Regions from separate parts of the Franconibacter pulveris genome, predicted to be linked through region 3. Evidence: predicted binding sites of a transcription regulator. Region 3 holds the regulator's gene; each other region holds the start of a gene.
The links. The regulator Fur, encoded in region 3, represses iron uptake genes when iron is present. The targets are predictions, from matches to a motif close to ATAATAATGAGAACNACTATCAA.
Positions count from the first base shown of each region.

Region 1: a site for Fur is predicted at 3,361-3,383, ahead of sodA (superoxide dismutase [Mn]). Genes of this name have one in related genera too.
Region 2: a site for Fur is predicted at 5,090-5,112, ahead of fhuE (ferric-rhodotorulic acid/ferric-coprogen receptor FhuE). Genes of this name have one in related genera too.
Region 4: a site for Fur is predicted at 2,857-2,879, ahead of sufA (Fe-S cluster assembly scaffold SufA). Genes of this name have one in related genera too.

Region 1 covers NZ_CM165555.1:85,485-93,536, forward strand. The annotation lists gene rhaB (rhamnulokinase) at 1-1,064, opposite strand, end outside; gene rhaS (HTH-type transcriptional activator RhaS) at 1,365-2,201, shown strand; gene rhaR (HTH-type transcriptional activator RhaR) at 2,275-3,129, shown strand; gene sodA (superoxide dismutase [Mn]) at 3,460-4,080, shown strand; gene yiiM (6-hydroxyaminopurine reductase) at 4,151-4,828, shown strand; gene lldD (FMN-dependent L-lactate dehydrogenase LldD) at 5,010-6,215, opposite strand; gene lldR (transcriptional regulator LldR) at 6,212-7,000, opposite strand; gene lldP (L-lactate permease) at 6,997-8,052, opposite strand, start outside.
Region 2 covers NZ_CM165555.1:1,019,960-1,028,011, forward strand. The annotation lists gene bla (class A beta-lactamase) at 1-217, opposite strand, end outside; gene ACU4F7_RS04845 (B3/B4 domain-containing protein) at 300-986, opposite strand; gene ACU4F7_RS04850 (helix-turn-helix domain-containing protein) at 1,030-1,632, shown strand; gene ACU4F7_RS04855 (GNAT family N-acetyltransferase) at 1,650-2,096, shown strand; gene agp (bifunctional glucose-1-phosphatase/inositol phosphatase) at 2,212-3,447, shown strand; gene ACU4F7_RS04865 (helix-turn-helix domain-containing protein) at 3,560-4,411, shown strand; gene ACU4F7_RS04870 (DUF2000 family protein) at 4,525-4,932, shown strand; gene fhuE (ferric-rhodotorulic acid/ferric-coprogen receptor FhuE) at 5,209-7,401, shown strand; gene ACU4F7_RS04880 (Hok/Gef family protein) at 7,790-7,876, shown strand.
Region 3 covers NZ_CM165555.1:1,371,034-1,379,085, forward strand. The annotation lists gene ACU4F7_RS06510 (beta-N-acetylhexosaminidase) at 1-927, shown strand, start outside; gene ACU4F7_RS06515 (helix-turn-helix domain-containing protein) at 980-1,591, opposite strand; gene fur (ferric iron uptake transcriptional regulator) at 1,927-2,373, opposite strand; gene fldA (flavodoxin FldA) at 2,673-3,203, opposite strand; gene ybfE (LexA regulated protein) at 3,359-3,640, opposite strand; gene ybfF (esterase) at 3,770-4,537, opposite strand; gene seqA (replication initiation negative regulator SeqA) at 4,722-5,264, shown strand; gene pgm (phosphoglucomutase (alpha-D-glucose-1,6-bisphosphate-dependent)) at 5,289-6,929, shown strand; gene kdpE (two-component system response regulator KdpE) at 6,982-7,659, opposite strand; gene kdpD (two-component system sensor histidine kinase KdpD) at 7,656-8,052, opposite strand, start outside.
Region 4 covers NZ_CM165555.1:1,940,645-1,948,696, forward strand. The annotation lists gene ACU4F7_RS09310 (fimbria/pilus outer membrane usher protein) at 1-405, shown strand, start outside; gene ACU4F7_RS09315 (fimbrial protein) at 402-1,346, shown strand; gene ACU4F7_RS09320 (fimbrial protein) at 1,359-1,871, shown strand; gene ACU4F7_RS09325 (fimbrial protein) at 1,927-2,436, shown strand; gene sufA (Fe-S cluster assembly scaffold SufA) at 2,921-3,289, shown strand; gene sufB (Fe-S cluster assembly protein SufB) at 3,300-4,787, shown strand; gene sufC (Fe-S cluster assembly ATPase SufC) at 4,808-5,554, shown strand; gene sufD (Fe-S cluster assembly protein SufD) at 5,529-6,803, shown strand; gene sufS (cysteine desulfurase SufS) at 6,800-8,020, shown strand; gene sufE (cysteine desulfuration protein SufE) at 8,033-8,052, shown strand, end outside.

The DNA of each region.
Region 1 (8,052 bases), 1.3 Mb from region 3:
TCCCGGCAGGCGGCCTGAATTTCATCGCTCATGCTCTGTGGATTGATAAAGCGGTCGTCGTTGGGGTTAATCACAAACCGACAGGCGGGAAGCTGCTGCGCCTGCTGGATAAGCCCCGGCAGGTCGCTCACGTTTTGTTCTTTGGTTACGCGTTGCAACAGCCACAGCCCCATAATGTTTTTCAGCACGCGGTAGCGCCCTTGCGCGCCGCCTTCGTTGGTGACGTTGGCGGCCAGCGCCTGCTCGCTGGCGTACGGGGTGTTGCTCTCAAAACCCATCAGCGACCAGGTGCCGGAGGAGAGCCAGGCGGCGTCGCTATCCTGCAAAGGCGCGGCGATAACCGCGCTAGCGGTATCGTGGGTGGCGACGGAAATCACCGGCACAGACCGACCATCACGGCAAACCCAGCGGCCGATAACGTTGCCCGGATGGGTGGGCGCGCCAAACCAGCGCGTCGGCACGCTCGCCCACGCCAGCAGCGTTTCATCCCAGGCGCCGGTGTGAATGTTGATCAGTTGCGTGGTGGTGGCGTTGGTGTATTCCCAGTTCAGTTCGCCGGTAAGGCGGTAGCAGAGGTAATCGGGCATCAGCAGAGCATGTTCGACCTGCGCCAGCAGTTCCGGCTGCTGGTCGGCGAGCGCGCGCAGCTGATAGAGCGTGTTGAACGGCAGAAACTGAATGCCGGTGCGGCGATAGATAGCTTCGCGGCCCAGTTCTGCGCATGCCCGCAGCATTACCCCTTCCGTGCGGCTATCGCGATAGGAAACCGGCAGCCCGACGCGGTTGCCCGCTTTATCCAGCAAGACGAAATCCACGCCCCAGGTGTCGATGCCGATGCTGTCGATAGCGTTTGCTTCATCACAGGCTTTCTGCAACCCAATACGTATCTCGCCCTCCAGCGCATCCACGTCCCAGGTAGCAAAGCCTTCAAGAGGCTTAAGGCTGTTAGTGAAACGGTGGATTTCGCGCAGTTGCAGGTCGCGGGTCGCGCTGTCGTAACGCGCCAGCATCACGCGGCCGCTGGAGGCGCCCAGGTCAACGGCAACGCTATGGCGAAGAGTCATGGCGGGTATCCTTGTCTGAATCGTTACCCGCAGTCTAAAAAGGCGCGCAGCCCGTTACCTTCACGCTACTGACAGCGCTAAACCGCGGCTGGCAACAGAACAAAGGTAAACGTGAGGGATTTCACAGTTCAGCGTTTACAGGGCCAAGCACGGCCCTGTGAGCTTCGCCGCATTTCTGGATCTTTCCTGTCGTTTCTTAAAAAACGTGCGCAGTTTGCGCGTTTTCCCGTCGGAAATTTAAGGTGAGGCGACGGGCGGTTAACTACTATCACGCTACTTTCTGGTGCGAAGGAGGCGAACATGACGGTCTTGTACGGCGCTGATTTTTTCCCGTCGGGTAATGCCACGGTAGCGATTGAGCCGCGGCTGCCGCAGGCGGCGTTTCCAGAACATCATCACGACTTCTGGGAAATCGTAATTGTCGAGCACGGCACCGGCACTCACATTTTCAACGGCCAGCCCTATACGCTGAGCGGCGGCTCCGTCTGCTTTGTGCGCGACCACGACCGGCACCTTTTCGAGCACACCGAGAACCTCTGTCTGACGAACGTGCTTTACCGCGCGCCGGACGCGTTTTCGTTTATCGCCGGGCTGGAGCGGCTGCTGCCGCAGGAGCAGGACGGCAACTACGCCTCTCACTGGCGGGTGGGCCAGCAGGTGTTGCAGCAGGTGCGCGGGCTTATCGAACAGATAGAAGCGCTGGGCGAAGCCGCCGATACCCCCGCCATCGCTAACCGCGAAATCCTCTTTATGCAGTTGCTGATTTTGTTGCGTAAAAGCAGCCTGGCGGAGCACTGCGGCAAGGCTGACGAACGGCTTAACCAGATGATCGCCTGGCTTGAAGACCATTTCGCCGAGGAGGTGTGCTGGGAGCAGCTTGCCGACAAATTCAGCTTCTCCCTCAGAACGCTGCACCGGCAACTGAAGCAGCAAACCGGTCTGACGCCGCAGCGTTACCTGAACCGCCTGCGGCTGATTAAAGCGCGCCATCTGCTGCGCCACAGCGAGGAGAGCGTGACCGATATTGCTTACCAGTGCGGCTTTGGCGACAGCAACCATTTCTCTACGCTGTTTAAGCGCGAGTTTTGCTGGTCGCCGCGCGAAATTCGTCTCGGGCGCGACTGCCCGTTTCAGTAACGCGAGACAAATCACCCTCTTACGCGCCAAAAACGTCGATACTTTCTGACTATTTAGCTTCCAGGGGCGTGTTGTGGCCGACCAGTTAATCCTCAAAAAAGATGACTTTTTCGCCACCGCCGCCCAGGCCGTCGCGGTGGCGGACCGCTATCCGCAAAATGTCTTCGCCGAGCATTCCCATGACTTTTGCGAACTGGTGCTGGTGTGGCGCGGCAATGGCCTGCACGTGCTTAACGACCGGCCCTGGCGCATCACCTGCGGCGATCTCTTTTACATTCGCGCCGAAGACCGCCACAGCTATCAGGCGGTGAACGACCTGGTGCTGCATAACATCATCTATTGCCCCGAGCGGCTGCGCCTCAACGTGGACTGGGCGGAGCTTCTGCAACCGCCGCGCGGCTGCGAAGCGCGCTGGCGGCTGGGAAGTCAGGGGATGGCGCAGGCGCGCCAGCTCATCAACCAGCTGGAGCATGAGAGCGTGAAGCCCGATGCGCTGTCGCAGTGTCTGGCGGAGAGCCTCTTTTTGCAGCTTTGCATCACGCTGCGCCGCCACCGTTATCAGCCCGCCGACGACGCGGCGACGGAGCAGGGGGAAACGCTCGATCTGCTTATCGCCGCGCTCGGTAAAAGCCTGGAAACGGATTTTGACCTGGCGCGTTTTTGCGAGCGTCACCAGGCGTCGGAGCGGCCGCTGCGCCAGCTTTTCCGCCAGCAGACCGGTATGACCATCAGCCAGTACCTGCGTCAGCTGCGCATCTGCCAGGCGCAATATCTGCTGCGCCATACCGAGATGCTGATTAGCGAGATCGCCTCGCGTTGCGGCTTCGAAGACAGCAATTACTTCTCGGTGGTGTTTACGCGTGAGACGGGCGTAACGCCCCGCGTATGGCGCCAGCAGTTCGGCGTTTCTCTTAATAAAGCGTCATAAAGCCCGGCGCGGCGCGCTGCTTCACACTTCGTTTCATTTAAATGAAAGCGATGCGTGGGCGATATTAGATGTTTTGCGAAAAAGGAAGAAGGACGCGCGACATCACAGGAAGGGCTGCAAGCCCCGCTTCACGCGGGTAAACGGCGCGTTGCACAGACAAGTGATTTACGCTGCGCTGCGTCTATTCCAGGCATTAGAAAGAAAATTTATAACCTTATTAAAACTGCGGCATTGATAAACATTTTCAATATCACTTAATTAACTATAATGAACCCACTGCTTACGCGGCGTTAACACCCCTCTGCCGCCCGACAATAAATGGAGATGATTATGAGCTATACACTGCCTTCCCTGCCGTATGCTTACGACGCCCTGGAACCGCATTTCGACAAGCAGACGATGGAAATCCATCACACCAAACATCATCAGACTTACGTTAACAACGCCAACGCGGCGCTGGAAAGCCTGCCGGAATTCGCTAACCTGCCGGTTGAAGAGCTGATCACCAAACTGGATCAGGTGCCGGCGGACAAGAAAACCGTTCTGCGCAACAACGCAGGCGGCCACGCTAACCACAGCCTGTTCTGGAAAGGCCTGAAAAAAGGCACCACCCTGCAGGGCGACCTGAAAGCGGCTATCGAGCGCGACTTCGGCTCCGTTGAGAAATTCAAAGAAGAGTTCGAAAAAGCGGCGGCTACCCGTTTCGGTTCCGGCTGGGCGTGGCTGGTTAAGCAGGGCGATAAGCTGGCCGTGGTTTCCACCGCTAACCAGGATTCTCCACTGATGGGCGAAGCTATCTCCGGCGCTTCCGGCTACCCGATCCTGGGCCTGGACGTGTGGGAGCACGCTTACTACCTGAAATTCCAGAACCGTCGTCCGGACTACATCAAAGAGTTCTGGAACGTGGTGAACTGGGACGAAGCGGCTGAGCGTTTCGCTTCTCAGAAATAAGATTGCAAAATGACCGCTAAAAAGCGAGCCTGATGGCTCGCTTTTTTTATATCCGCATAAGGAGGCGCGAATGCAGTATCCCGTAACCGTTTTTATCGGCAAGGTGCGTGAGTATGAAGGCTCGCGGCCCAGCGCTATCGGCAAAGTGCAGGTGGAGGGTGAATTATCCCTGACCGACCGCGGGCTGGTGGGCGACCAACAGGCAGAGAAAAAGATCCACGGCGGGCCGGACCGGGCGCTGTGTCACTATCCGCGCGAGCATTATGAACAGTGGACGCGAGAGTTTCCCGAGCAGGCGTCGTGGTTTGTCGCTCCCGCTTTTGGCGAAAACCTCTCCACCGTCGGGCTTACGGAAGCGAATGTCTTTATTGGCGATATCTTTCAGTGGGGCGACGCGCTGATTCAGGTCACCCAGCCGCGCTCGCCCTGCTTCAAAGTGAATTTTCACTCCGGCATCGGCGACCTTTCCGGTCTGATGCAGGAGAAGACGCGCTGCGGCTGGCTTTACCGGGTAATTGCAGAAGGCAAGGTCGCCGCCGACGCGCCGCTGGCGTTAGTTTCGCGCGTAAGCGGCGTTTCAGTAAAAGAGGCCGCCGCCATCGCCTGGCACACCCCATTCGACGATGAGCAGTACCATCGGTTGCTGAGCGCCGCCGGGCTTTCCGCCAGCTGGGCGAAAACCATGCAGAAGCGGCGTCTTAGCGGCAAGATAGAAAGCTTTTCGCGCAGGTTGTGGGGCAGAGGGTAAGTTGCTGTCAGGGTGGTTAGTTTTACATCATGAGGCTTGCCGTTTTATCGCAGGCTAACCACTGTCGCCGCAATTTCAGCCGATTTTAAGGTGAAGCGTGAGCGTCACCGAGGATGCTTCACCCTTGCAGTCCTGTTTCCGCAGGGCGGGTAAGCACAGCGCCACCCGCCGTTAAAGGCGCTTACGCCGCGTTATGCCGTTTCGTCTGCGCGCTGGTCGCAGGCAACTCCGCCAGCACGGAGGTGAACTCCGGCGCCGGCACCAGCGACTCGCGCGTGATCTCTTTGACAGATTTCGCGCCGGTCAGCGTCATCGCCACCCGCATCTCTTTTTCAATCAGATTTAGCAAATTAGCGACCCCTTTCTCGCCGTGCGTGGCGAGGGCGTAAAGGTAGGCGCGACCCAGCAGCACGCTGTCGGCGCCGAGCGCAATCATGCGCACCACGTCCAGCCCGTTGCGAATGCCGCTGTCGGCGAGAATAGCAATGTCGCCTTTCACCGCGTCGGCGATGGCGGGCAGGGCGCGCGCGGAAGAGAGCACGCCGTCGAGCTGGCGGCCGCCGTGGTTGGAGACCACAATGCCGTCGGCGCCGAAGCGTACCGCGTCGCGGGCGTCTTCCGGGTCGAGGATGCCTTTAATCACCATCGGACCGTCCCAGAATTCGCGGATCCACTCCAGGTCTTTCCAGGAGATAGACGGGTCGAAGTTGTTCGAAAGCCAGCCGATGTAATCTTCAAGCCCGGTCGGTTTGCCAAGATAGGTGGAGATATTGCCGAGATCGTGCGGGCGGCCGTGCAGCCCCACATCCCAGGCCCATCGCGGGTGCGTTACCGCCTGCCAGTAACGGCGCAGGGCGGCGTTGGCGCCGCTCATGCCGGAGTGGGCGTCGCGATAGCGTGCGCCAGGGGTCGGCATATCCACGGTAAAGACCAGCGTCGAACAGCCCGCCGCTTTGGCGCGCTCCAGGGCGTTGCGCATAAAACCCCGGTCGCGCAGCACATAGAGCTGGAACCACATCGGGCGATTAATGGCGGGCGCGACCTCTTCAATCGGGCAGACGGAAACGGTGGAAAGGGTAAAGGGAATGCCCTTCGCCGCCGCCGCGCGCGCCGCCTGCACTTCGCCGCGACGGGCGTACATGCCGCACAGCCCGACGGGGGCGAGCGCCACCGGCATAGAGAGCGTCTCGTTAAAGAGCGTTGTCTCAAGGCTTAAATCAGACATGTTCTTCAGCACGCGCTGGCGCAGCGCCACCTGCGAAAGGTCTTCCACATTACGACGCAGGGTATATTCAGCGTAAGCGCCGCCGTCGATATAGTGGAACAGAAAAGGCGGCAGCTTGCGCTGCGCCGCGGCCCGGTAGTCACTTGCCGCTGAAATAATCATGATTTTTTCTCCCTGGAAAGTGTGAGCAGGTCGTCGGGCAGGCGGGTCACGCGCGCCTGGCGGGCGACATCTTCATCAAGTTGTTTAATGGTGGAATGAACAAAACCGAGGTGTTGCATCACCGCTTTGCGCGCCCGCTCGGCGTCGCCTGCCAGAATCGCGTCCAGCATTTCGCGGTGCTGTTCAGTGAGCTGCGAGAAAATCGGCGGCTGCAGGTACATCCGCTGACGGCTCTCCATGACAGAGGATTGCAGCAGGTCGAAGAAACCGCGCATGGTCTGTAGCAGCACGATATTGTGCGACGCTTCGGCAATCGCCAGATGGAAGCGCACATCCGCCTGGGCGGCGAGGTCCGGGTCATCCTGCTCGGTAAACTTCAGCGTCGCGTCAAAGCAAATTTGCAGCTTCTCTTTATCCGCGGGGGTGGCGCGAAGGGCCGCGTGCCAGGCGGTGCTGGCCTCAATGGCGTGACGCGCCTCTAAAATGTCGTAGCGGTAGCCGGGGTCGTCCGCCAGCAGGCTGCGGATAGGCTGCACGATGCGCTGTTCCGACCAGGGTTCCAGCTGGTAGCGCAAAAAGGTGCCGCCGCCGCGACGGCTGACGAGCAGCCCTTCGCGGATAAGAAGTTGTATCGCCTCGCGCAGGGAATTGCGCGATACGCCAAGCTCGGCGGCGAACTTGCGCTCGGCGGGCAAACGCATGCCCGACTCCAGTCCCCGGTCGCGGATAAAAGTGCGGATGCGCTCCACCAGGTGGTCGGCGAGGCGCTTTGTCATGGTCGTCATGGGATCATCCAGGTGAAGACATAGGCCTGAAGCGTGGTGATAAGGCCCACCATGCAGGTGAAGATCAGGCTGTGCTTCACGGTAAAACGGAACAGGTCAGATTCTTTGCCCACCAGTCCCACCGCCGCGCAGGCGATGGCGATGGACTGCGGCGAAATCATCTTGCCGGTCACGCCGCCGGTGGTGTTGGCCGCCACCATCAGAATATCCGACACGCCTATCTGCTGAGCGGCGGTGGCCTGAAGAGCGGCGAACAGCGCGTTCGACGAGGTATCCGAGCCGGTCAGGAAAACGCCGAGCCAGCCGAGGAACGGCGAGAAGAACGGGAACGCGCTGCCGGTGTGGGCGAGCGCCAGCGCAAGCGTTGACGACAGCCCGGAGTAGTTAGAGATAAAGGCGAAGGCGAGCACCATGCCGATGGAGTAGATGGGTAGCGCCAGCTCTCTTAACGTCTGGGTGAAGGTCTCCACCGCCGCTTTCGGCTTCATCCGCAGCCAGATGATAGAGATTATCGCGGCGACGAGAATGGCGGTGCCGGTGGCGGAGAACCAGTCGAATTTGTAGACCGCCGGGTACGGCGTGGCTTCCGCCACCACCGGCGGCATGCGCGCCACCAGCTTGTCGAGATGCGGCACAGCGACGTTAAAGACCCAGTCCGCCAGCGGGCCATTCTTCGCGAACAGCGCCTTAAACGGCGGCACGCTCCAGAGCGTGACCGTGGCGGTGAGGAACAGGAACGGCGTCCAGGCGCGCACCACCTGGCCTGGCGTGTAATTTTTACGCGCCAGCGTCTGGTCGACCATCGACGCGCCCACATCGCCAAAGCGGAAGATGCGCACCGGCTGCCAGCGTTTCAAAAACAGCGTCAGACAGACCAGCGACACCAGCGAGGAGATGATGTCCGGCAGCTCCGGGCCGATAAAGTTCGAGCTTAAATACTGGGCGATAGCGAACGAACCGCCCGCCACCAGCACCGCCGGCCACGTCTCTTTTACGCCGCGCCAGCCGTCCATAATCGCCATGATCCAGAAGAGCACGATAATGGTCAGGAA
Region 2 (8,052 bases), 350 kb from region 3:
TATGGGTGCTGTTCAACGGGAAGCGTTCATCGCCCCGGTAGCTGGCGGTTTTGCCGGTGGCGGTGTCCAGCACCGTCACGCCGAGGCGGGCGTTAAGCGTTTTCTCTTCCTGCTGCGCGGCGGCGGTTAGCTGTGATAAATCGACGGCGTGGCTGAGCGTGGCGCTCCCTAACGCCGCGGCGGCGGCCAGCAGCCGTACTACACCTTTTGTCAGCATTATCAGTCCTTTTAATGAGCGTATTCAGGGGCAGGGCGAGTATAGCCGCCAAAAAGGACTCAGCGCCACCGCGCGGCGTTGCTTAGCTTTCAATCAGCGTGGTAGTGATTTGCGCGCCTGGCATCATCTGCCGCAGCCCTTCGGTGAGCGCGTCGCCAGCCTCATGAAGCGCTTCCAACGGCATTGCGGGCAGGCTTTCCAGAATAAACCACATCTGTTGAGCTTCCACGCCGAGGCGGGTACGCACGCCCTGGCGCCAGTTCCAGCGGCGGCAGGTCACCCCTTCGTCATCGCGCCAGATAACCTCGCCCGGCTCCGGCGATTCAAAAACGGGCTCGCCGGCTTTCAGGGTGTCGAAGCGCTCGCGACCATCGGCGAGGGTCAGGCGCGGCTGTCCGACGTAGGCGGCGGCGTTCTCTCCGCCCACCGGGATGGCGTAGCGAAGGCTGACGGCGTTGTATAAATCGACAACCGGATCGATAGCGGGCAGCGAGCCCTCTTTTAACACGCGTTTGCGCAGCGCTTCGGCGGAGCAGGGGGTGCGGTTCGGTTTTGCGCCAAACTGGCGGAACACGTGGGCCCAGGCATCCAGGTGCGCCTGCGCCCACGCGGCGTCGTTGGCCAGCACCTGCCGGCAGGCCAGGGCAAGCGCGGCTTCGCCTGCCTGCGGGTTAACCACAGGCGCGGCCTGCACAGCAATACTCAACGCGCGAAAGCCGGGCGCCAGAGCGGTAACACGGGGATCGATTGACGGCGTAATGGCGACCATTTGATAATCCTGTAATGACTAATTTATTTCATGGTAGTGACTAGTGACCAATAAAGTCAATATACTGACTGAAAGCGGCGCCGACGTGCAGTCGGTCAGCGAGGCGGTGGCCCTGCGCATTAAAGCCTGGCGCAAACAGCAGAAACTCACCCTGGATGCGCTCTCACACCGTGCGGGCGTCAGCAAAGGGATGCTGGTGGAGCTGGAAAAGGGAATGGCCAATCCCAGTATCGCCATTCTTTGTAAAGTGGCGGCGGCGATGGGCGTTTCGGTGGCAGAGATGGTGGATGTCGCCAGCAAACCGCACGTGCACGTGATCGACGAGGCGGATATTCCGGTGCTGTGGACGGGCGAGAAGGGCGGCGCGGCGCGGCTGCTGGCAGGGAGCAGCGGGCCGGATATGGTTGAGCTTTGGCGCTGGAGCCTGCCGCCCGGCGAGCGGTTCGCTTCGCCAGGCCACCCGCAGGGCACGTTTGAGCTCTTTCACGTGGAGCAGGGCACGCTGACGCTGATTGTCGACGGCGTTCGCACAGCGCTTACGCAGGGGAGCGCGGCGGTGGCGCGTACCGACGTTCCCCATGAATATGCCAATGAAAACAACGAGCCGCTGAGCTTCACCATGACGGTGGCGGAACTGCAACGATAAGCAACCTGAGGATTAACATGACCACACCGCTTAACTGGCGCCGCGAGCGTTTTTGCATCACGACCGATAAAACGCGGCTCGATATTGACGCTATCCACGCTTATCTCACCCGCTCCTCCTGGGCGGAGGGCATTGATAAAGAGACCGTGCGGCTGTCGGTGGCGAACAGCCTCTGCTTTGGCCTGTTTGCTGACGAGGCGCAAATAGGTTTTGCAAGGATTGTGACCGACTTCGCCACCTTCGGCTATCTGTGCGACGTGTATGTGCTGGAGGAGCACCAGGGCGGCGGCTTGGGGTTGTGGCTGATTGAATGCTGCCAGTCCCATCCGCTGATGGCGAAACTGCGACGCATCATGCTCGTGACCTCCACCGCCGCCTGGCTCTATGAAAAGGTCGGGTATAAGGCGGTAAACACGCCGGACTTTGTCTGGCAAATTGCGCGACCGGATATTTATCAACGCTAAGCCCTTATTTCGCATCAATACGATCTTCGTCTGGCTAAATGGGAGCGCGGTAACGGCGGGGTGTCACAAAAACGTCATACTCTCGGGTGACTTTACTTATAAAAAAGGAGCCTGCATGACCCGTTTAACACTCGCTTTGCTTATCAGCGCTTTATCCGCCAGCGCACTGGCGCAGGCGCAGGACGCGCCGCAGGGATACCAGCTTAAACAGGTGCTGATGATGAGCCGCCACAACCTGCGCGCGCCGCTTGCCAATAACGGCAGCGTGCTGGAGCAGTCCACTACCCGGCAATGGCCGCAGTGGGACGTGCCGGGCGGCGAGCTGACCACCAAAGGCGGCGTGCTCGAAGTCTATATGGGCCACTATATGCGCGAATGGCTGGCGCAGCAGGGGCTTATTAAAGAGAACGAATGCCCGCTGCCGGCGAGCGTTTACGTGTACGCCAACAGCCTTCAGCGTACCGTCGCCACCGCGCAGTTCTTTACTAACGGCGCCTTCCCCGGCTGCGACATTACCGTTCATCATCAGGCGGCGATGGGCAAGATGGACCCGACCTTTAACCCGGTTATTACTAACAAAGAGAGCGCCTTTAGCCAGCAGGCCGTGCAGGCGATGGAAAAGCAGCGCGCAAATTATGCGCTGGACGAAAGCTATAAGCTGCTGGAGCAGGTGACCGACTACAAAGACTCCGCCTCCTGCAAGGAGAAGCAGCAGTGCGACCTGGCTCACGGCAAAGACAGTTTTAAAGCCAATGCGGGCGAAGAGCCGGGCGTTTCCGGGCCGCTGAAGGTGGGCAACTCGCTGGCGGACGCCTTTACGCTGCAGTATTACGAAGGCTTCCCGCAAGACCAGGTGGCGTGGGGCGAGATCAAAACGCCAGAACAGTGGCGGCAGCTTTCCGCCCTGAAAAACGGCTACCAGGATACGCTTTTCACCTCGCCCGAGGTGGCGCGCAACGTGGCGGCGCCGCTGGTGAAATATATCGACGGCGCGCTGGTGGAGAACAAAACGCGCGCGCCGGTGACGGTGCTGGTGGGGCATGACTCCAATATCGCCTCGCTGCTGACGGCGCTCGATTTCAAGCCTTATCAACTTCACGACCAGTACGAGCGCACGCCGATTGGCGGGAAGATTGTTTTCCAGCGCTGGCATGACGAAAAAACCAACCAGAACCTGATGAAGGTGGAGTACGTCTACCAGAGCACCGAACAGCTTCGCAACGCCGCGCCGCTTTCGCTGGCAAGCCCGCCTCAGCGCGTGACGCTTGAGCTGAACGGCTGCCCGGCCGACGCTAACGGCTTCTGCCCGTGGGAGAAATTCGAAGAGGTCATGAAACAGGCGCAGCGATAATCCCTCAGAGCGCGGAACCGCTTCCGCGCTTTTTTCCACTCCTGTTTTGCATGAAGCCCCACAAATGCGGATACTTCCTGTTCAGCGTTTTTTAAAAGGCGGAGCACGGCGTATGAAAACGGGCGGGCAACAGGGCGCAAGCCGGGACTGGATCCACCTGCAGCGCGACGGGGAAACCGGAATAGAGAGCGTGCATGCTCATTTTTGCGGCCACGCGTACGACCCGCACGACCACGATGAAATTCTGGTCGGCGTTACGCAGCAGGGGCTTCAACGCTTTAACTGCAACCGCTCGCTGCACACCAGCACGCCGGGCAGGGCGATTCTCATCGAGCCTGGCGCGGTGCATGACGGCCACGCCCCGCACGCGGAAGGCTTCACTTATCTGATGCTCTACCTGCCGCAGGCGTGGGTGGCGGAAAAACTGGCCCGGCGCGGGCTGGGCGACGTGTCTGCGCTACAGGCGGCGTTTAAACATACCCTTACCGACGACAGCTTTCTCAATAACGCCATCGTGCAGGCTTTTTCGGCTATCCACCATGGCGAAGGGCGGCTCGCCCGCGACCAGACGCTCGATCACCTGCTGGCGCTGCTCTCAAAACACATCTGTACCCGGCCGCAGTCAGTTTACAGTGATGCCGCCAGCCAGATGCTGCGGGTGCGCGACTATCTGCATGACGGCATGGCGCTGGATATCGGCCTTGACGAGCTTTCCCGCTACGCAGGCGTCGACCGCTTTCGGCTGACCCGCGAGTTTAAAAAAGCGTTCGGCTTATCGCCTCACACGTACCTTGTGCGCTTAAGGCTGCGTACGGCGCGCACGCTGCTGGCGCAGGGTTTTAAGCCTGCGCTGGTGGCGACGCAGGTGGGCTTTGCCGACCAGAGCCATCTGGGTCGCTGGTTCCAGCGCGCTTACCGGCTAACGCCTGCGGCCTATCAGCGCCAGTGTGCGAACGCGCAGTGAACCTCTGCGCTCTGCGCAAGCGCTGCGGTTTTCTTCCTGCACAAACGTTCTAGATTTCACCCTGTCAGAATGCCGATGATGGGCTTTTGCCGTCCATGAATCCGGAGAACCTGATGTTTGATACCAAAGTAGCGATTATTGTCCGTGACGATCTGGCCGTCTGGCAGCGCCTGAACGTCGTGGCCTTTCTGGCGACCGGCGTTGCTTGCGCCGCGCCCGACGCCATGGGAGAGCCCTATGTCGATGCCAAAGGCCGCCAGTACGGCAATATGCTTGGGCAACCCGTGCTGGTGTTTGAAGGCGACCTTGCGGGCCTGCAAAAGGCGCACCGGGTAGGGGTTGAGCGGGAGCTGACGCTGGTGCCTTATGTTTTCGCCATGTTTTCAACGGGCCATGACGCCGCCAACCGGGAGGTCTTTATGGCGGAAGACGCCGACAACTTAAACCTGGTGGGGCTGGCCCTGCGCGGGCCGAAAAAAGCGGTAGATAAAGCCATTAAGGGCTTATCGCTGCACCATTAAACGCGCTGGCCTGGCGGTACGCCGCCGGGCATCATCAAATGCGACATCAGGCCGCCCGGCAACGCTTCTTTCTCGATACTCCTTGCTTACCGATTTTTGTGAACGTTTGCGTTTCGCTGTACACATTCTGTCTCGCACATTTACATCATTAAACCAAATGAGTATATTTCTCATTCTTATTTTCATGCGCAATCTTTGCATAAAAACGACCACACACGCGCTTATCGCCGTTGCGCTGGCGGTGCGTCATCATTTCAAATACTAAAAAGGTTAATGATGTCTTTCACTATTCGCTCCAGGAAGGTGCAGGCTCAGCCTGCCGTTGCGCCCTCGCTACTGGCGGCCAGCATCGCTTTAGCGCTGCTGCCTGCAGCCACGATGGCCGCTGAAACCAAAACCGAAGACACCGTCGTGGTGGAAAGCAGCGCCCCGGCCGCCGCCGACGACGGCTCAACCGATTACAGCGTGAAAACTACCACCACCGGCACTAAGCTGTTGCTGGTGCCGCGCGATATTCCGCAGTCCGTCAGCGTTATCAGCCAGCAACGCATCAAGGACCAGGATCTCGACTCGGTGGGCGAGGTGTTGAGCAACACCACAGGCATTACCACCAATACCATCGACAGCAACCGCACCACCTTCTACGCGCGCGGTTTCTTCATCAACAACTACGCTTACGAAGACTTGCCGACCACGGTCAGCGACCGCTGGAACTTCGGCGATACCGCGCTTGATTCCGCCATTTATGACCGCGTGGAAGTGGTGCGCGGCGCGGCGGGGCTGATGAGCGGCACCGGCAACCCGTCCGCCTACATCAATCTCGTGCGCAAGCACGCCGACAGCCGAGAGTTCCAGGGCTCGGCCTCCGCCACGTACGGCAGCTGGGATAAGCAGCGCTATGTGCTGGACCTGCAGTCGCCGCTGACCGAATCGGGCAACGTGCGCGGGCGCGTCATTGCCGGCTACCAGGACAACGACACCTGGCTTGACCGCAACCACTACCGCAAAAAATTCCTCTACGGCATCGTAGATGCGGACCTGACCGACACCACCACGCTCTCGCTCGGTTACGACTATCAGGAAAGCAGCGAAGACAGCCCGACCTGGGGCGGCTGGCCGACCTGGTACAGCGACGGCAGCCGCACCCATTATGACCGCGAGTTCAACCCGGCGGCGGACTGGGCCTATTCCGATAACGATTCCCGCAAAGTCTTCGCCAACCTGGTGCAGCGCTTCGGCGACGGCTGGGAAGCGCGCGTTAACGCGATGCATACCGAAACCAACTTCGACAGCAAGCTGATGTACTGGGACGGTTACCCGGAACGCTCCACCGGCTATATGGACCCGGCGGCGTATCAGGGCGCGTGGGGCGGCTGGAACCGCGGCAACCGCAAACAGGATGCGGTGGATGCCTTCATACGCGGCGGCTTTGAGCTGTTTGAGCGTCAGCATGAAATCATGGTCGGCGGCAGCTACAGCCGTCAGCGCAACAACTATGATAACTCTTACCCGAGCGCGGGCATCATTCCGATTGGCAACGCTTACAACGACGGCAGCCAACTGGCGGACCCGCAGTGGACCGACTGGGCGCTCTACAGCCGCGACACCATTCGTCAGAAATCGCTTTACGCTTCTGCGCGCTTTTCGCTTGCCGACCCGCTGCACCTGATCGTCGGCGCGCGTTATACCGACTGGAGCGCGCAGTACAACCTCGAGCGCAAACCGGATGAGATCCGCAACAGTCAGTTCGATGACGTAACCCCGTACGCGGGCCTGGTTTACGATATCAACGACACCTGGTCGGCCTACGCCAGCTATACCTCTATCTTCCAGCCAACGGAACAGCGCGACATCAACAGCGAATTCCTTGACCCGACCAAAGGCCGCAGCTACGAAGCGGGGCTGAAGGCGGACTGGAACAACACGGCGTTGACCACCACGCTTGCGGTCTTCCGCACCGAGCAGAAAGGGGTGCCGGTCGGCACCGGCGAGTACATCCCGAACAGCGGTGGTCAGGAAGCGTATGAGTCTGTGGATGCGGTCAGCCGCGGGGTGGAGTTCGAGCTGAACGGCGCACTCACCGACAACTGGCAGCTCACCTTCGGCGCCACCCGCTACGTGGCGGAAGAGAACAACGGCACGGCGGTCAACCCGGACCAGCCGCGCACCACGCTGAAGCTCTTCACCCGTTATCAGCTGCCGATGCTGCCGGCGCTGGCCGTGGGCGGCGGGGTGAACTGGCAGAACAAAACCTGGCGTGACGTCGCCGGCCCGAACGGCGATGAGCGCATCACCCAGGGCAGCTACGCGGTGGTCGATCTCTTCAGCCGCTACCAGGTCACCAAAAACTTTGCGCTGCAGGCGAACCTCAATAACCTGTTCGACAAAGAGTATTACAACTACCTGGGCACCTATGGTGTATACGGCGCGCCGCGCAACTTCTCCGTCAGCGGCACCTACAGCTTCTGATTGAGCGGTTCATATAAACAAAAGGAGGCTGCGGTCTCCTTTTTTATTGCCTGTAACTTATTGCTGTAATAGATATTTTTCAGAAAAAGCAGCGGGTGAACAGGGCGGTTTTGTGTAAGGTATCAACGAGCCGGGAGAGTATGATAGCGGCGGCGCTTGAGGCTTTTTGCTTCAGGCCGTCGGCAGAAGTGCGGATAGTGTTGAGGCAGAAAGAAGAAAGCCCCGAAGGTCATTTTATTAACCAACGAGGCCCACTCTGAATGCTCGACACATCCAGAGTAGCCTCTTACCAGCCGAAAGGCAAGGAGACAACGCTATGAAGCTGCCGCATAACCCCCGGATCTTACGAGCATTAATGGTCTGTGTAACGCTGTTATTACTCGTTTTCATGCTGCGAAACCCGCTCTGCGGCGTTCGCTATAAGGACGGATTCAGGGAGGTTGTTGCGCTTATGGCTTACGAATCCGGTAAGTAGCAACCCGAAAGCGGGGGCGACCCCGCTTTTACAGGATGGGTCAGCATACCGCGAGCGCCTTTAAACGGGCTGTCAGTTCAGGCTGGCAGCCCTTTTGCTTTCTTGTGACGAGAAGTTTTGATGAGCCGGGGAAAGTCAGGGGACGGGGAATGATGTGAAGGGTCCAGGCAAAGCAT
Region 3 (8,052 bases):
AAAAAGCTGCTTGAACGGGGCGAGGTGGCGGACGTTGAACACCTCTCCAGCTACTTTGGCATTGAGATCAGCAAGCTGGTAAATGCGCACGGCATCGGCGTCATGCAGGCCTGGCAGGATGGGTTGAAAGATGCGAAAGACGCCAGCGCGTTCAGTACCCGTCAGGTTAATGTTAACTTCTGGGACACGCTATTCTGGGGCGGCTTTGATACGGCAAACGACTGGGCGAATAAAGGTTTCAGGGTTATCGTCTCCAACCCTGACTACCTCTATCTGGATTTCCCCTATGAGGTAAATCCGGCGGAGAGCGGCTATTACTGGGGAACGCGGTTCAGCGACGAGCGTAAAATCTTCAGCTTTGCGCCAGACAACCTGCCGCAGAATGCGGAAACTTCCGTTGATCGCGATGGCAATACCTTCAGTGCGAAATCTGATAAGCCCTGGCCGGGCGCGCTGGGCCTTTCCGCTCAGCTCTGGAGCGAAGTCGTTCGTACCGATAAACAGATGGAGTACATGATCTATCCAAGGCTTATTGTTGTCGCTGAGCGCGCATGGCATCGCGCCGCCTGGGAGCAGGCTTATCAGGCGGGTCGCGAGTATAAGGGCCAGGAAACGCAGTGGGTGGATAAAAAAGCCCTCGCGTCAGACTGGGCCCGCTTTGCAAGCCTTATAGGCCACCGGGAGCTGGCGAAACTGGATAAAGCGGGCATCCAGTATCGTTTGCCGGTGCCGGGCGCCAGAGTGGAAAAAGGCATACTGGAAATAAACACCAGCCTGCCGGGGCTGGGTGCAGAATACTCCACGGATAACGGTAAAAGCTGGCTACGCTATGACAATAACGCGCGACCGCAGGTAGAGGGCGAAGTGCAGATTCGCGCGGTAAGCCCGGATGGTCAACGCTACAGCCGCGTCGATAGCGTTAAATAGCACCGTAATAAAAAGCCCGCCTGATGGCGGGCTTTTATCTTTCTGCAAAAGCTTACAGGCTTTCTGGCAGCGTACGCAGCCCGGTTAATTTTCCTTTACTTATTTCTACATAGTTATCATGCCGCAACTGCGACAACGTTTTCATCACCATGCTGCGAGAAAGGTTGGTTCGCTTAACGATATAATCGGCTACGTTAATTTTATTTCGCATAAATTCATCCATGGCGGCAAGCGTGACCAGATTGCCTTTAATCATGAGATAGCTATTATGCCCAAGCAATAATTCTTCACGATGGCAGAGTAAGTCGATAGACCAGGCCAGTACCTTATATAACTGTGGTTGACACTGATGGTTTTCTATTTCGCTCAGAAATTTATCAAAAGGAATGAGCTGGTAGTGGCACTCAGCATCGGCCTGAATTCTGAAATAGTTTTTATTATTAAGATTACGCGCAACGCCCAGAATAGACGGGGCGCTACATTTTTCAATCAGTAATCTATCGCTTTTACGCAATACGGAAAAAAGGCCACCACGAATAATGCAAACAAAGCCTTCACGCGTTGGAATAGACGTATTTTTCTCTGCGCGATACCAGTTACCGTAACCATTAAAGATATCGGACAGGCGATAAATTTCGGCAAGGGGTTTCTGAGGTATTACCATAACGGCGACCTATATATAAGTATATTATTGGAATAAATAACGAGGGGCTATTCTAATAGAGTTGATTTTTTTACTGCAATACAGGCCAGTGGCGTTGCAAGCCCGAATGGGGCGCTTAAGGGAGGTAACTGATTGAATGGTAAAATAATTTACTTTTTCTGAAAATAAAAAGTAAGAAAAAGATAAGATAAAATAAGTTCTTGACCAGTATATTAAAATAGCAAGCATCAAGAAAATGGACTATTAGCGTCGCGTCTGCCTGATAAAGGTGTAAAAAAAGCCGACATACTATGTCGGCTTATTAACAAAAAGTAAAAACGGAACGCTATTTTCGCTTACTTTGTGTCGTGCGCGTGCTCGTTTTCGCGGCAGTCGCCATCGGCACAGTGGCCATAGAGATAGAGGCTATGGTTGGTCAGACGAATGCCATGGCGGGAAGCGATTTCACGCTGACGCGCTTCGATAGAGTCGTCGCTAAACTCGATAACTTTGCCGCAGTCGAGGCAGATCAGGTGGTCATGATGATGCTGTTGAGTCAGTTCGAAAACGGATTTGCCGCCTTCAAAATTATGACGCGTTACGATACCCGCATCGTCAAACTGATTCAGCACACGGTAAACGGTCGCGAGACCAATCTCTTCGCCCATGTCAATGAGGCGCTTGTATAAGTCTTCCGCACTGACATGATGGTTTACTGGCTCCTGCAACACTTCAAGGATTTTCAGTCGAGGAAGCGTGACTTTCAGGCCAGCCTTCTTTAATGCGGTGTTATTGTCAGTCATGCGGAATCTGTCCTGTTGCTAAACGGTGTGCTCCGGAGAGCTTAAGATCGGATGCGCTGAAGATGAATGCGACTCATTATAGAACTGACAGGCCCAAATGAAAACCGCAAGCGTCCAGCAATAGTGCTTTTCAAAACGTGGCGAGCGCGGCGCTTGCCGTCTCGTTACCCGATAATCCTGAAGGGTATTGTACAGATATGCGGATAAAAGTTAAAAATTTGTAGCAATCATTTTTATCGCTTTTATCTATCAATGAAGTGAAAACGGCGATAAAAAATACATTTATCGCCGTTTCACGATTAGGCGTTAATGATTTCCTGCAGGTGCAGTTCTTCAGAAACTTGCTTAACCCATTTTTCGACGCGTTCAGCGGTCAGTTCGGGCTGACGATCTTCATCAATGGCAAGGCCAACAAAGTGATTGTCATCGGCAAGACCTTTAGAGGCTTCAAAGTGGTAACCTTCCGTCGGCCAGTGACCCACAATAGTGGCGCCGCGCGGTTCAATAATGTCGCGAATGGTGCCGAGCGCATCGCAGAAATATTCCGCGTAGTCTTCCTGATCGCCGCAGCCGAAGAGCGCGACCAGCTTGCCATTGAAGTCAATCTCTTCAAGGGTCGGGAAGAAATCATCCCAGTCGCACTGCGCTTCGCCGTAGTACCAGGTCGGGATGCCAAGCAGCAGGATATCGAAACCTTCCAGATCTTCTTTGCTGCTCTTGGCAATATCGTGCACTTCAGCAACGTCTTTCCCGAGCTGTTTCTGAATAACTTTTGCGATATTTTCGGTGTTGCCGGTGTCGCTGCCGAAAAAAATGCCTACGATTGCCATGAGAAAAATAACCTCTTGAATCCTAATGATATGGTAGTGGCAAAATGCCCACAGATAGGGCAATCATAGCAGAACAGAGAAGAGGGCGGAAACTGCTATCACGGTGGGGTGCACACTCTGACACATTTCCATACAAGAAAAAGGGTCTTAAGGGCTCAGCTATTCAGCGCCTTGAGTTGTGCCAGCAAAATTTCTTCGATCAATTCGCTGCGACTCATGTTGCGCGCCTGCGCCAGTTGCGTCAGGGCGTCAACCGCTTCCGCGTTAAGTTTTAACTCTACGCGTTTAAGCCCGCGAACTTTGTCGCGCTTGAGCTGGTTCCGTTTGTTGATGCGCAACTGTTCGTCACGCGACAGCGGATTGGTTTTCGGGCGACCCGGGCGACGCTCGTCCGCGAACAGATCTAATGTCGTACGGTCCGTTTGTTCTTTGGCCATGATTTGACTACTGACAGGGGAAACAGGCTGCCGGAGCGGATGCCCGGGTGTCATTCAGCGCGCCATCATACATCAGGGAACGAGGCGCGCCAACGCGTTAGCGGCATGTTAGCGCCAGTCGCCTTGTTTTTAATCAGTTTCCAGGAAGCGACGAATGGCGCGCAATACGGCTTCGGGCTTTTCGGCATGCACCCAGTGCCCGGCGCCGGCAATGACATGCGCTCGTGCCGCAGGGAACTGCTTAAGCAAGGCCTCGCGGTGCTTTTCCTGTACGTAAGGCGAAGCGCCGCCAGCGATAAACAGCGAAGGGCCATGCCACGCCGGCACCTCCTGCCAGCCAACAATGTGGGCATACTGCTCCCAAAGCGTCGGCACATTGAAACGCCATTCACCGTCAGCGAAAGATTTCAGCAGAAACTGAACGACGCCCTCTTCAGAGAGGTACTCGCGCATAATGGCGGCCGCCTGCTGGCGCGTCGCGGCGCCCGCGTCGCTTACCGCGCGGATGGCGGCGAAAATTTCATCGTGACGTCGTACCTGATAGTCGACAGGCGCGATATCAATCGCCACCAGTTTGACGATGCGCTCCGGTATCAGCGCGGTCACGGCCATTGCCGCTTTGCCGCCCATGGAGTGCCCGATAAGAACCGCGTTATCAAGCTGGTGGGCATCCAGGGTTTCCACAATATCCTGCGCCATAGCGGGATACGTCATCTCATCGCTACGCGGCGAAAGACCGTGGTTACGCATATCGACCTGCAGCACGTCGCGATCTTTCACCAGATCGCGAGCCAGCACGCCGAGGTTATCCAGACTGCCAAACAGGCCGTGAATCAAAACGACAGGCGAATTGTTATTCGGTTGTTGCGCAGATTGCATTCGGGTATTCAATTTCATGGCAAAGTTCTTTTTTTGCATCTGAAAGGTTAGGGTATCATGTTGACCATTCTGCCGTCCGGCTGCAAGGAGCCAGTTAATTCCGACTTTTGCCGCCCCTCCAGGTGTGACGCTATCCGCTGTTGGGTTTTACTTCTATAATCCCAACGACTTGTATTCAGAAAAGATATTGCACTGGATTAAGATGAAAACGATTGAAGTTGATGACGAGCTGTATCGCTACATTGCCAGCCACACTCAGCACATTGGCGAAAGCGCGTCCGACATTTTACGGCGCATGCTGAAAGTCGCCGCCGGCTCGCAAGCCGCTGCCGCTCAGGCGAAAGAGAGCGCGCCTGTCAACGCAGCCGTTGCCGAAAAGCCGGCGAACCCTGCCAAAGACCGCGTTCGCGCTATGCGAGAGCTGCTTTTATCGGACGAATACGCAGAACAGAAGCGAGCGGTCAATCGTTTCATGCTGGTGCTGTCTACACTCTATTCACTGGATGCAAAAGCGTTTGCCGAAGCCACCGAGTCGCTGCATGGCCGCACCCGCGTCTATTTCGCCGGTGACGAGCAAACGCTGCTGCAAAGCGGCAACCAGACCAAGCCCAAACATGTTCCGGGCACGCCATACTGGGTTATTACTAATACGAATACGGGCCGCAAATGCAGCATGATCGAACATATCATGCAGACCATGCAGTTCCCGGCGGAATTAATTGAAAAGGTTTGCGGCACCATCTAACACAAGCGTCAGAAGGATCAGGCCATGGCAATGCATAACCGTGCGGGTCAACCCGCGCAACAAAGTGATTTGATTAACGTCGCGCAGCTTACCGCGCAGTACTACGTATTGAAGCCGGAAGTCGGCAACGCTGAGCACGCGGTGAAGTTCGGGACCTCCGGTCATCGCGGCAGCGCGGGACGTCACAGCTTTAACGAGCAGCACATTCTGGCTATCGCCCAGGCCATCGCCGAAGAGCGCGCCAAAAACGGTATTACCGGCCCTTGCTATGTGGGTAAAGACACCCATGCGCTCTCTGAGCCCGCCTTTATCTCTGTGCTGGAAGTTTTGTCCGCGAACGGCGTCGATATCATCGTGCAGGAAAATAATGGTTACACGCCAACGCCTGCGGTTTCTAACGCTATCCTGGTCCACAACAAAAATGGCGGCGCTCAGGCGGACGGCATTGTCATTACTCCTTCTCACAACCCGCCGGAAGATGGCGGTATCAAATACAATCCGCCGAACGGCGGCCCGGCGGATACTAACGTAACCAAAGTCGTGGAAGATCGTGCAAACGCGCTGCTGGCGAACGGCCTGAAAGAGGTTAAACGCCTGCCGCTTGACCAGGCCTGGGCCAGCGGCCGCATTCAGGAAAAAGACCTGGTGCAGCCGTTTGTCGAAGGGTTGGCGGATATCGTCGATATGGCGGCTATCCAGAAAGCGGGCCTGAAGCTCGGCGTTGACCCGCTTGGCGGCTCCGGTATCGAATACTGGAAGCGTATTGCGGAGCACTACAAGCTGGATCTGACCATTGTTAACGATCAGGTCGATCAGACTTTCCGCTTTATGCACCTTGATAAAGATGGCGTTATCCGTATGGACTGCTCCTCTGAGTCTGCGATGGCGGGCCTGCTGGCGCTGCGTGATAAGTTCGATCTGGCCTTTGCCAACGACCCGGATTACGACCGTCACGGCATTGTCACCCCGGCGGGGCTGATGAACCCGAACCACTATCTGGCGGTCGCCATTAACTATCTGTTCCAGCATCGTCCGCAGTGGGGCAACGAGGTGGCTGTCGGTAAAACGCTGGTCTCATCCGCGATGATTGACCGCGTGGTGAACGATCTCGGCCGTAAGCTGGTGGAAGTGCCGGTAGGCTTTAAATGGTTCGTTGATGGCCTTTACGACGGCAGCTTTGGCTTCGGCGGCGAAGAGAGCGCGGGCGCCTCCTTCCTGCGTTTTGACGGCACGCCGTGGTCCACCGATAAAGACGGCATCATCATGTGCCTGCTGGCGGCGGAAATCACCGCCGTCACCGGCAAAAACCCGCAGCAGCATTACGATGAGCTGGCTGAACGCTTCGGCGCGCCGAGCTATAACCGTCTGCAGGCTTCCGCCACGTCCGCGCAAAAAGCGGCGCTTTCTAAGCTGTCGCCGGAAATGGTCAGCGCAAGCCAGCTGGCGGGCGACCCTATCACCGCGCGCCTGACCGCCGCGCCGGGCAACGGCGCTTCCATTGGCGGGCTGAAAGTCATGACTGACAACGGCTGGTTTGCCGCGCGTCCGTCAGGCACGGAAGACGCTTACAAAATCTATTGTGAAAGCTTCCTCGGCGCGGAACACCGTAAGCAGATTGAGAAAGAAGCGGTGGAGATCGTCAGCGAAGTGTTGAAAAACGCCTGATGGGTTGAATAAAAAAAAGGGAGCGCTTGTCGCTCCCTTTTTTATGTCCGCGTTACAGCATAAAGCGGTAGCCAATCCCCGTTTCTGTCAGCAGATGGCGCGGACGCGCCGGATCGCTTTCCAGTTTCTGGCGCAGGTGGCCCATATAGATGCGCAAATAGTGGCTATGCTCCACGGCATTCGGCCCCCAGACCTGGCTTAAAAGCTGCCGCTGCGTCAGCACCTTGCCGTGATTATTCAGCAGCACCGCCAGCAGGCGAAACTCGATGGGCGTCAGGTGAATTTCTTCTTCGCCGCGCAGAATGCGCCGTGTAGCGAGATCGACATGAATATCGGAAAAGTGATAAGCCGGATCGTCCGCGGTTGAGCTGCCATGGCGGCGTAGCGCCACGCGCAGCCGCGCCTGCAGCTCGCCGATGCCGAACGGTTTGCTCAGATAGTCATCCGCCCCGGCATCCAGCGCGGCGATTTTATCTTCCTCTTCGCTGCGCGCTGACAACACAATCACCGGGCGCTGGTTCCACTGGCGAAAGTCGCGGATAAAATCCAGCCCGTCGCCGTCGGGCAAGCCAAGGTCGAGTATGACCAGATCCGGCTTGCGGGTCGCGGCCTCAATCAGCCCGCGCTGCAGCGTTTCCGCTTCATGAACGCGCAGACCTTCGCTTTCCAGCGCGGCGCGCAGAAAGCGGCGGATCTCTTTCTCATCTTCGACAATCAGTACGCTAATCACATGTCCTCGTGAATATCCAGCTCAGGGGGGCGCTGCTGCGGCAGCACGATGTGGAAGCTTGCGCCGCCTTCAGGGCGGTTTTTAGCGTAAATGATGCCGCCGTGCACCTCAACTATAGCCTGACAAATAGCGAGACCGAGCCCCACGCCGGGAATGGCGGATTCTTTATTGCCGCGCGTAAATTTCGCGAAAATCGCCGCTTCCTGACCCGGCGGGATCCCCGGCCCGCTGTCCCAGACTTCCAGCTCCAGCTGCTCGTCCCGACGGCTGGCCCGCACGCCGATGTGCGCCCCTGAACCCGCATATTTCACGGCGTTTTCCAGCAAATTAATCAGCACGCGCTCAAGCAAGGCGCCGTCGACGTAAATCAACATCAGCGGGTCCGGCAACGCG
Region 4 (8,052 bases), 570 kb from region 3:
CTTTCTGTTTATCGCAAAAATGATATCACGCTCGACCCTGAAAATATGCCAGATGATGTCGAGCTGGAATTAACGACGCGTACGGTAGTGCCAACCCGTGGCGCCATCGTCCGGGCAGACTATGTAGCAAGCGTCGGACGGCGCGCGCTGTTGACGCTGATGCGTAACGACACAACTCCTGTACCCTTCGGCGCCATCGTTACGCTTAACGATTCAAAAGCCAGCTCTATCGTGGGCGATAACGGTCAGGCTTACCTGACCGGATTAAGCGAGCAGGGAGAACTGCTTGTCAAGTGGGGAGAAGAGAGCCAGCAGCAATGTCGTGCGACTTACTCGCTTAACTCAACCCAGGTAGTTAATGGTCTGGCAATGATTAATACAGTGTGCCAACAGGTAATCCGATGAAGAGTCTTAAGAGTATTATCTTTATTCTGTTAACATTAAGTTCAATAAATGTTTTTGCCGGTTGTGTGAATAATATTGCCGCTTATACCAAGAATATTAATTTCGGCAATGTCACTGTGCAGCGCGATGTGCCTGCGGGAACGGTGGTGGCAACGCAAAGCGTGCTCGGCGATATTAACTTTACCTGTACCGGCCCTGCCATGAATACCTATCACGAAGTGATGTATACAGGATTAACCTCGTTTGGGAATAATGTTTACCAAATAGGCGTAAGCGGATATGGCATCAGGGTGTCAGAAAACGGCCCCGGTGGCGATTTTCATCACTACTTTCCTATTGAAATTAACGGGTGGAATGATAACACTGGCACCTACTCGACTAACTTATATAAGTTCGAGCTGGTAAAAACGTCTGAACCTGCACAATCAGGCGCTATTCGCACCGGTGTCATTGCCGATACTTCTATGTTTAATCAATTTTATATCGGCACGTTTAATATTACCGGAGGGACTATCACGACGCTCGCTTGTTCCCTCTCAACGCCAAATATGAGTTTCCCTATTGGCAATATTCCCGCCTCGTCATTTGGCTCAGCGCCAGGAACCACACCGGCTGGCGCGCAGAATACGCAATATCTGGGGCTCAATTGTAACCCCGGCGCCAATATAAACGTTTCGCTAAGCGGCAAGCAAAATCCGGATGTTTCGACGCCTGGCGTACTGGCGTTGTCAGGCCAGGGCAATGCCGGCGTGGCTAAAGGCGTTGGCGTGCAGCTTTTATATAAAGGCACTCCGCTGGCGCTGAATAACCGTATTGTGCTGAAAAAATCGTCTGGCGGAGAGGAGATATTTCCGCTAGTGGCGCGCTATTACCAGACCCGAACCAGTGTCACCACGGGAAGCGCCAATGCTTCTGCAACGTTAACTATTACTTACCAGTAAAGAAGAGACGCAATGAAAATAAAAACACTGGCAGCGATATTAATCGCAGCCTGTTCCCTTTCGGCTATCGCAGCGGATAACGTTAATATCAACGTAACTGGAAATATTATTGCCTCGCCCTGTATCGTTAATGGAGGGAGTACCGGATTAACCGTCGATCTTGGCAATATTCAGGCGACGGCGCTGTCGTCACCAGGCTCGTCGTCCGCGCCCATTGATTTTACATTGTCTATTACCAACTGCCCGGCCGGCACCAGCAGTGTAAAAACCACTTTTACAGGTACTCCCGATACCGTCGCAGGCAGTAGTTATTATAAGAATTCCGGCACGGCGACGAATCTGGCGGTTCAATTAACGCAAGTCAGCACAGGTAATGCAATCGGTAATGGCGCAACCATTACCCAGACAGTGCAGGCTGACCGAACCGCCTCCATTGCAATGAAAGCAAAAGCTTATTCCAGCGCCGGCGGGGCAATGCCGGGCTCCATTAACGCCGTGATTGTCACCACTATGCAATACAACTAATGGCGTTTTATATGCCGGCCCATTTAAGCCAGATTGTACTTTTTACGGGTGGATTATGTCCTTTAAACACGTTTTTATCTCTTTCGCGATAGCGATACTGCCTGTGACCGTGAAAGCGGACCCGACAATTACCGTGACGGGGCAGGTCGTGGCCAGCCCGTGTACGGTTGATGCCAATACCGTGACGCAAACTATCGATCTGGGACAAGACACAAAGCAACATTTACTGGCGGCTGGCGATGGCGGTAAGTGGGCTGATTTTGATTTGAACGTAACAAATTGTCCGGCTGGCACCAGCAGCGTCACCGCAAAATTAACCGGTACGGCCGATTCACAGGATAGCAGCGCCTGGAAAAACAGCGGCACCAGCGGCAACATCGCGCTTCGCGTGACGAGTCGCGATCATAATGCCATCTACAGTGTGAATAGCGCTGTACAGGTGAAGGTCGATACCGCCACGCGCAGCGCTACCTTTCCCTTGTCGGCCCGGATGTTTACGCCAACAGGGAATGCAACGGCGGGCACCTTTTTATCAGTGATGAGCGTTGATTTCACGTACCAGTAGTTGGGCGGCATGAGCTTATTCGTGAGCGGCTTGTTGCTGAAGAAACGGTAAAGCGCTGCGGTATGACATTCTCCTCGCTGGCGGAGGGGTGACCACGCCTATTCGCCTGAATTATTCCGAACCCGATATTCTTTTGCTTAACTGACATTAGCGCTGACTTTTCAGGGGTTTAAAAGGTTTGCGTTAATCAGCGCTACGCCGCTCTAACCCGCCGCTTCTTCCCCTATTTCTTAAATAGACATTTTCTATACATCTTTACCTTTTTACCCCTCCGTTCTGGTTGCCTCTTTTTATCGCTTTATAAATCAACCTATTACTTAAAAATATCCCGCACTGTTAACCCTGGCTGTAGGGTCTATGCTTAATAAAAGTGCTTAAAAAGTGCCTTTTAGCGAATACCCCTGTTCAACAGAGGTTGAAGTGATAATTATTATCACTAACATGGTGTTATCGCCTGAAAGGCAATCAATTGTGAGGTAGCGCGATGGAATTACATTCAGGAACCTTCAATCCGGAAGACTTCAGCTGGCTGGGGCTGACCATGACGCCTGCCGCTGCTGACCATATCCGTTCGCTGATGGCGCAAAAACCGGAGCTGCTGGGAGTGCGCCTTGGCATCAAGCAGACGGGCTGCGCAGGATTTGGCTACGTGCTTGATACGGTAAGCGAGCCGAAAGAAGACGATCTGGTCTATGAACAAGACGGGGCGCGTCTGTACGTGTCGCTCCAGGCGATGCCATTTATTGACGGCACCGAAGTGGATTACGTACGCGAAGGATTAAACCAGATATTTAAATTTAATAACCCGAAAGCGCAGCACGAGTGCGGGTGCGGCGAAAGTTTTGGGGTTTAGGCGGTAACTTATGTCTCGTAATACTGAAGCAACTGACGATGTAAAAACCTGGACCGGCGGCCACCTGAACTACAAAGAGGGCTTTTTCACCCGGTTGCAGACCGATGAGCTGGCGAAAGGCATCAACGAAGAGGTGGTGCGGGCTATTTCTGCGCGCCGTAATGAACCGGAGTGGATGCTGGAGTTTCGCCTGAGCGCTTATCGCGCCTGGCTGGAGATGGAAGAGCCGCACTGGCTGCATGCCCATTACGATAAGCTGAACTATCAGGATTACAGCTATTACTCCGCGCCCTCCTGCGGTAATTGCGATGACAGCTGCGCCTCAGAGCCCGGCGCGGTGCAGCAAACCGGCAGCAACGCCTATCTCACGAACGAGGTAGAAGAAGCATTCAACCAGCTCGGCGTGCCGGTGCGCGAAGGCAAGGAAGTGGCGGTGGACGCCATTTTCGACTCCGTTTCGGTCGCCACTACCTACCGTGAGAAACTGGCGGAGCAGGGCATTATTTTCTGCTCCTTCGGCGAAGCCATTCATGACCACCCGGAGCTGGTGAAGAAATACCTTGGCACCGTGGTGCCTTCGAACGATAACTTCTTCGCCGCGCTGAACGCGGCGGTCGCCTCCGACGGCACCTTTATCTACGTGCCGAAAGGGGTGCGGTGTCCGATGGAGCTTTCCACCTACTTCCGCATTAACGCGGAAAAAACCGGCCAGTTCGAGCGCACCATTCTGGTGGCGGATGAAGGCAGCTACGTAAGCTATATCGAAGGCTGCTCCGCGCCGGTGCGCGACAGCTATCAGCTGCACGCGGCGGTGGTGGAAGTCATCATCCATAAAGATGCGGAAGTGAAATACTCCACGGTGCAGAACTGGTTCCCCGGCGACAACAACACCGGCGGCATCCTGAACTTCGTCACCAAGCGCGCGCTGTGCGAAGGCGAAAACAGCAAGATGTCCTGGACGCAGTCGGAAACCGGCTCGGCCATCACCTGGAAATACCCGAGCGTTATCCTGCGGGGCGACAACTCCATCGGCGAGTTCTACTCCGTGGCGCTGACCAGCGGTCACCAGCAGGCGGATACCGGCACCAAAATGATCCACATTGGTAAAAACACCAAATCGACCATTATTTCGAAAGGCATCTCGGCGGGGCAGAGCCAGAACAGCTACCGGGGGCTGGTGAAAATCATGCCGACGGCGACCAACGCCCGCAATTTCACCCAGTGCGACTCGATGCTCATTGGCGCAGACTGCGGGGCGCATACCTTCCCGTACGTGGAGTGCCGCAACAACAGCGCCCAGCTTGAACACGAGGCGACCACCTCACGCATTGGCGAAGACCAGCTCTTCTACTGCCTGCAGCGCGGCATTAGCGAAGAAGATGCTATCTCCATGATCGTGAACGGCTTCTGTAAAGACGTCTTCTCGGAGCTGCCGCTGGAATTTGCCGTTGAAGCACAAAAATTGTTGGCCATTAGCCTTGAGCACAGCGTCGGCTAAGGCGTGAGAAAGGATAAGACATGTTAAGCATTAAAGACTTACAGGTAAGCGTTGAAGACAAGCAAATCCTCCGTGGGCTTGATCTGGAGGTGCGTCCGGGCGAAGTGCACGCCATCATGGGGCCGAACGGTTCCGGTAAGAGCACGCTTTCCGCCACTCTTGCCGGGCGCGAAGATTATGAAGTGACCGGCGGCGAAGTGCATTTCAAAGGTAAAGATCTGCTTGAACTGTCGCCGGAAGCGCGCGCCGGCGAGGGGATCTTTATGGCCTTCCAGTATCCGGTCGAGATCCCGGGCGTCAGCAACCAGTTCTTCCTGCAGACCGCATTGAATGCCGTGCGCCAGCATCGCGGCCAGGAAGAGCTTGACCGCTTCGATTTTCAGGATCTGATGGAAGAGAAAATAAAACTGCTGAAGATGCCGGAAGATTTGCTCACCCGTTCGGTGAACGTCGGCTTCTCCGGCGGTGAGAAAAAGCGTAACGATATTCTGCAAATGGCGGTGCTGGAGCCTGAGCTTTGCATTCTTGACGAGTCGGACTCAGGGCTGGATATCGACGCGCTGAAAATCGTGGCGGATGGCGTAAATAGCCTGCGCGACGGCAAGCGCGCTTTCATTATTGTTACCCACTATCAGCGTATCCTTGATTACATCAAGCCGGATTTCGTCCATGTGCTTTATCAAGGCCGCATCGTGAAGTCAGGCGATTTCACGCTGGTTAAACAGCTGGAGGAGCAGGGCTATGGCTGGCTTACAGAACAGCAGTAACGCGCTGCAGCAGTGGCATCGCCTGTTTGAAACGCAGGGAGGGCAGCGCTCTGAATATGCGCAGCAGCACCTGCAACAGCTGTTGCGCGCCGGCCTGCCGACGCGCAAGCATGAGCACTGGAAATATACGCCGCTGGAAGGTTTGCTTAACAATCAGTTCGTCGCGCCGCAGCCGCAGCCGGTAAGCGCTGAACAGCGCGACGCGCTGTCGTTGAGCGTTGACGCGCTGCGCCTGGTGTTTGTCGATGGCCGCTTTGCGCCTGAACTGAGCGATGAGCTGAGCGCGAGCGGGTTTGAGGTCGTCATTGACGAAGCGCGCGAAGGTTTGCCTGCGCCCGTGCAGCCGGAACTCTTTCTGCACCTCACCGAAAGCCTTGCCCGCAGCGCGACGCGTATTCGGGTGGCCCGCAATCAGCGTCCGGCGAAAGCGTTGCTGTTAATGCATATCAGCCGGGGCAGCCAGAGCGATGAGATGAACACGGTGCACTACCGTCATCACATTGAGCTTGCCGAAGGGGCCGAGGCCACGGTCATCGAGCACTACGTAAGCCTGGATGATAAGCGGCACTTTACCGGCGCGCGCTTAACCATGCAGGTGGCCGCCAACAGCCACCTTCACCATTACAAGCTGGCGTTTGAAAACCCGGCAAGCTTCCACTTCGCGCATAATGATATCTGTCTTGGGCAGGATGCCGGCGCGTACAGCAACAGCTTCCTGCTGGGCGCAGGCGTCACGCGCCACCACACCAGCACGCGGCTGGATGGCGAAAACACGACGCTTCGCATGAACAGCCTGGCGCTGCCGGTTAACAACGAAGTATGCGATACCCGTACCTGGCTTGAGCATAACAAAGGCTACTGCAACAGCCGTCAGCTGCATAAAACCATCGTGCGCGATAAAGGCCGCGCGGTGTTTAACGGCCTCATTAAAGTGGCCCAGCACGCTATCAAAACCGACGGGCAGATGACCAACAACAACCTTCTGCTCGGCAAGCTGGCGGAAGTGGACACCAAACCGCAGCTGGAAATTTACGCCGATGACGTGAAATGCAGCCACGGCGCGACGGTCGGTCGCATCGACGACGAACAGATGTTCTACCTGCGTTCACGCGGGATTGACGAGGCGGCCGCCCAGCAGATGATAATTTACGCTTTCGCCGCAGAGCTCACCGAGAGCATTCACGACGAAGCGCTGAAACAGCAGGTTCTGGCGCGTATCGGCCAGCGCCTCGCAGGGGGCAAGGCATGAGTTTTTCCGTGGAGAAAGTACGCGCCGACTTTCCCGTCCTGGCGCGGGAAGTGAACGGCCAGCCACTGGCCTACCTCGACAGCGCCGCCAGCGCGCAAAAGCCTAACGCGGTGATTGACGCCGAGGCGGATCTCTATCGTCACGGCTATGCGGCGGTGCATCGCGGCATCCATACGCTGAGCGCTGAAGCGACGCAGCGGATGGAAAACGTGCGCGCGCAGGCGGCGAAGTTTCTCAACGCTCGTCTGCCGGAAGAGATTGTTTTCGTGCGCGGCACGACAGAGGGAATAAACCTGGTCGCTAACAGCTGGGGTAAAAGCCAGCTGCGCGCCGGCGATAACCTCGTCATCTCCACGATGGAGCATCACGCTAACATCGTACCCTGGCAGATGCTGTGCGAACGCGCAGGCGCCGAGCTTCGCGTGCTGCCGGTTAATCAGGACGGCACGTTAAAAATGGAAGCGCTGCCGGGGCTGCTTGACGAGCAGACCCGACTGGTTGCGATAACCCATGTCTCCAATGTGCTGGGCACGGAAAACCCGATCCAGGAGATCATCAGCGCCGCCCATGCCGTCGGGGCGAAGGTGCTGATTGACGGCGCGCAGGCGGTTATGCATCACGCAGTCGATGTGCAGGCGCTGGATTGCGATTTCTATGTCTTCTCCGGGCATAAGCTTTACGGCCCGACCGGCATCGGCATCCTCTATGTTAAAGAGGCTATTTTACAGGCGATGCCGCCGTGGGAAGGGGGCGGTTCGATGATAGCCCAGGTAAGCCTGACCGAAGGCACCACCTATGCCGCCGCGCCGTGGCGCTTCGAGGCGGGCACGCCTAACACCGCAGGCATTATCGGCCTTGGGGCGGCGATGAGTTATGTGCAGGCGATTGGCCTTGAAGAGATCGGCGAATATGAACGTTCGCTGATGCGCTACGCGCTGGAGCAGCTGAAAAACGTGCCGGATTTAACGGTTTACGGCCCCGATTCGCGGCTTGGCGTTATCGCTTTCAACCTTGGCAAACACCACGCTTATGATGTCGGCAGCTTCCTGGATAATTACGGTATCGCGGTGCGCACCGGGCACCACTGCGCCATGCCGCTGATGCATTTCTACGGCGTGCCGGCCATGTGCCGGGCTTCGCTCGCCATGTACAATACCGAAGAAGAGGTGGACCGGCTGGTGGCTGGCCTCATCCGCATTCATCGTTTATTGGGGTAAAGGGAGAAACGCATGGCTACGTTGCCGGATAA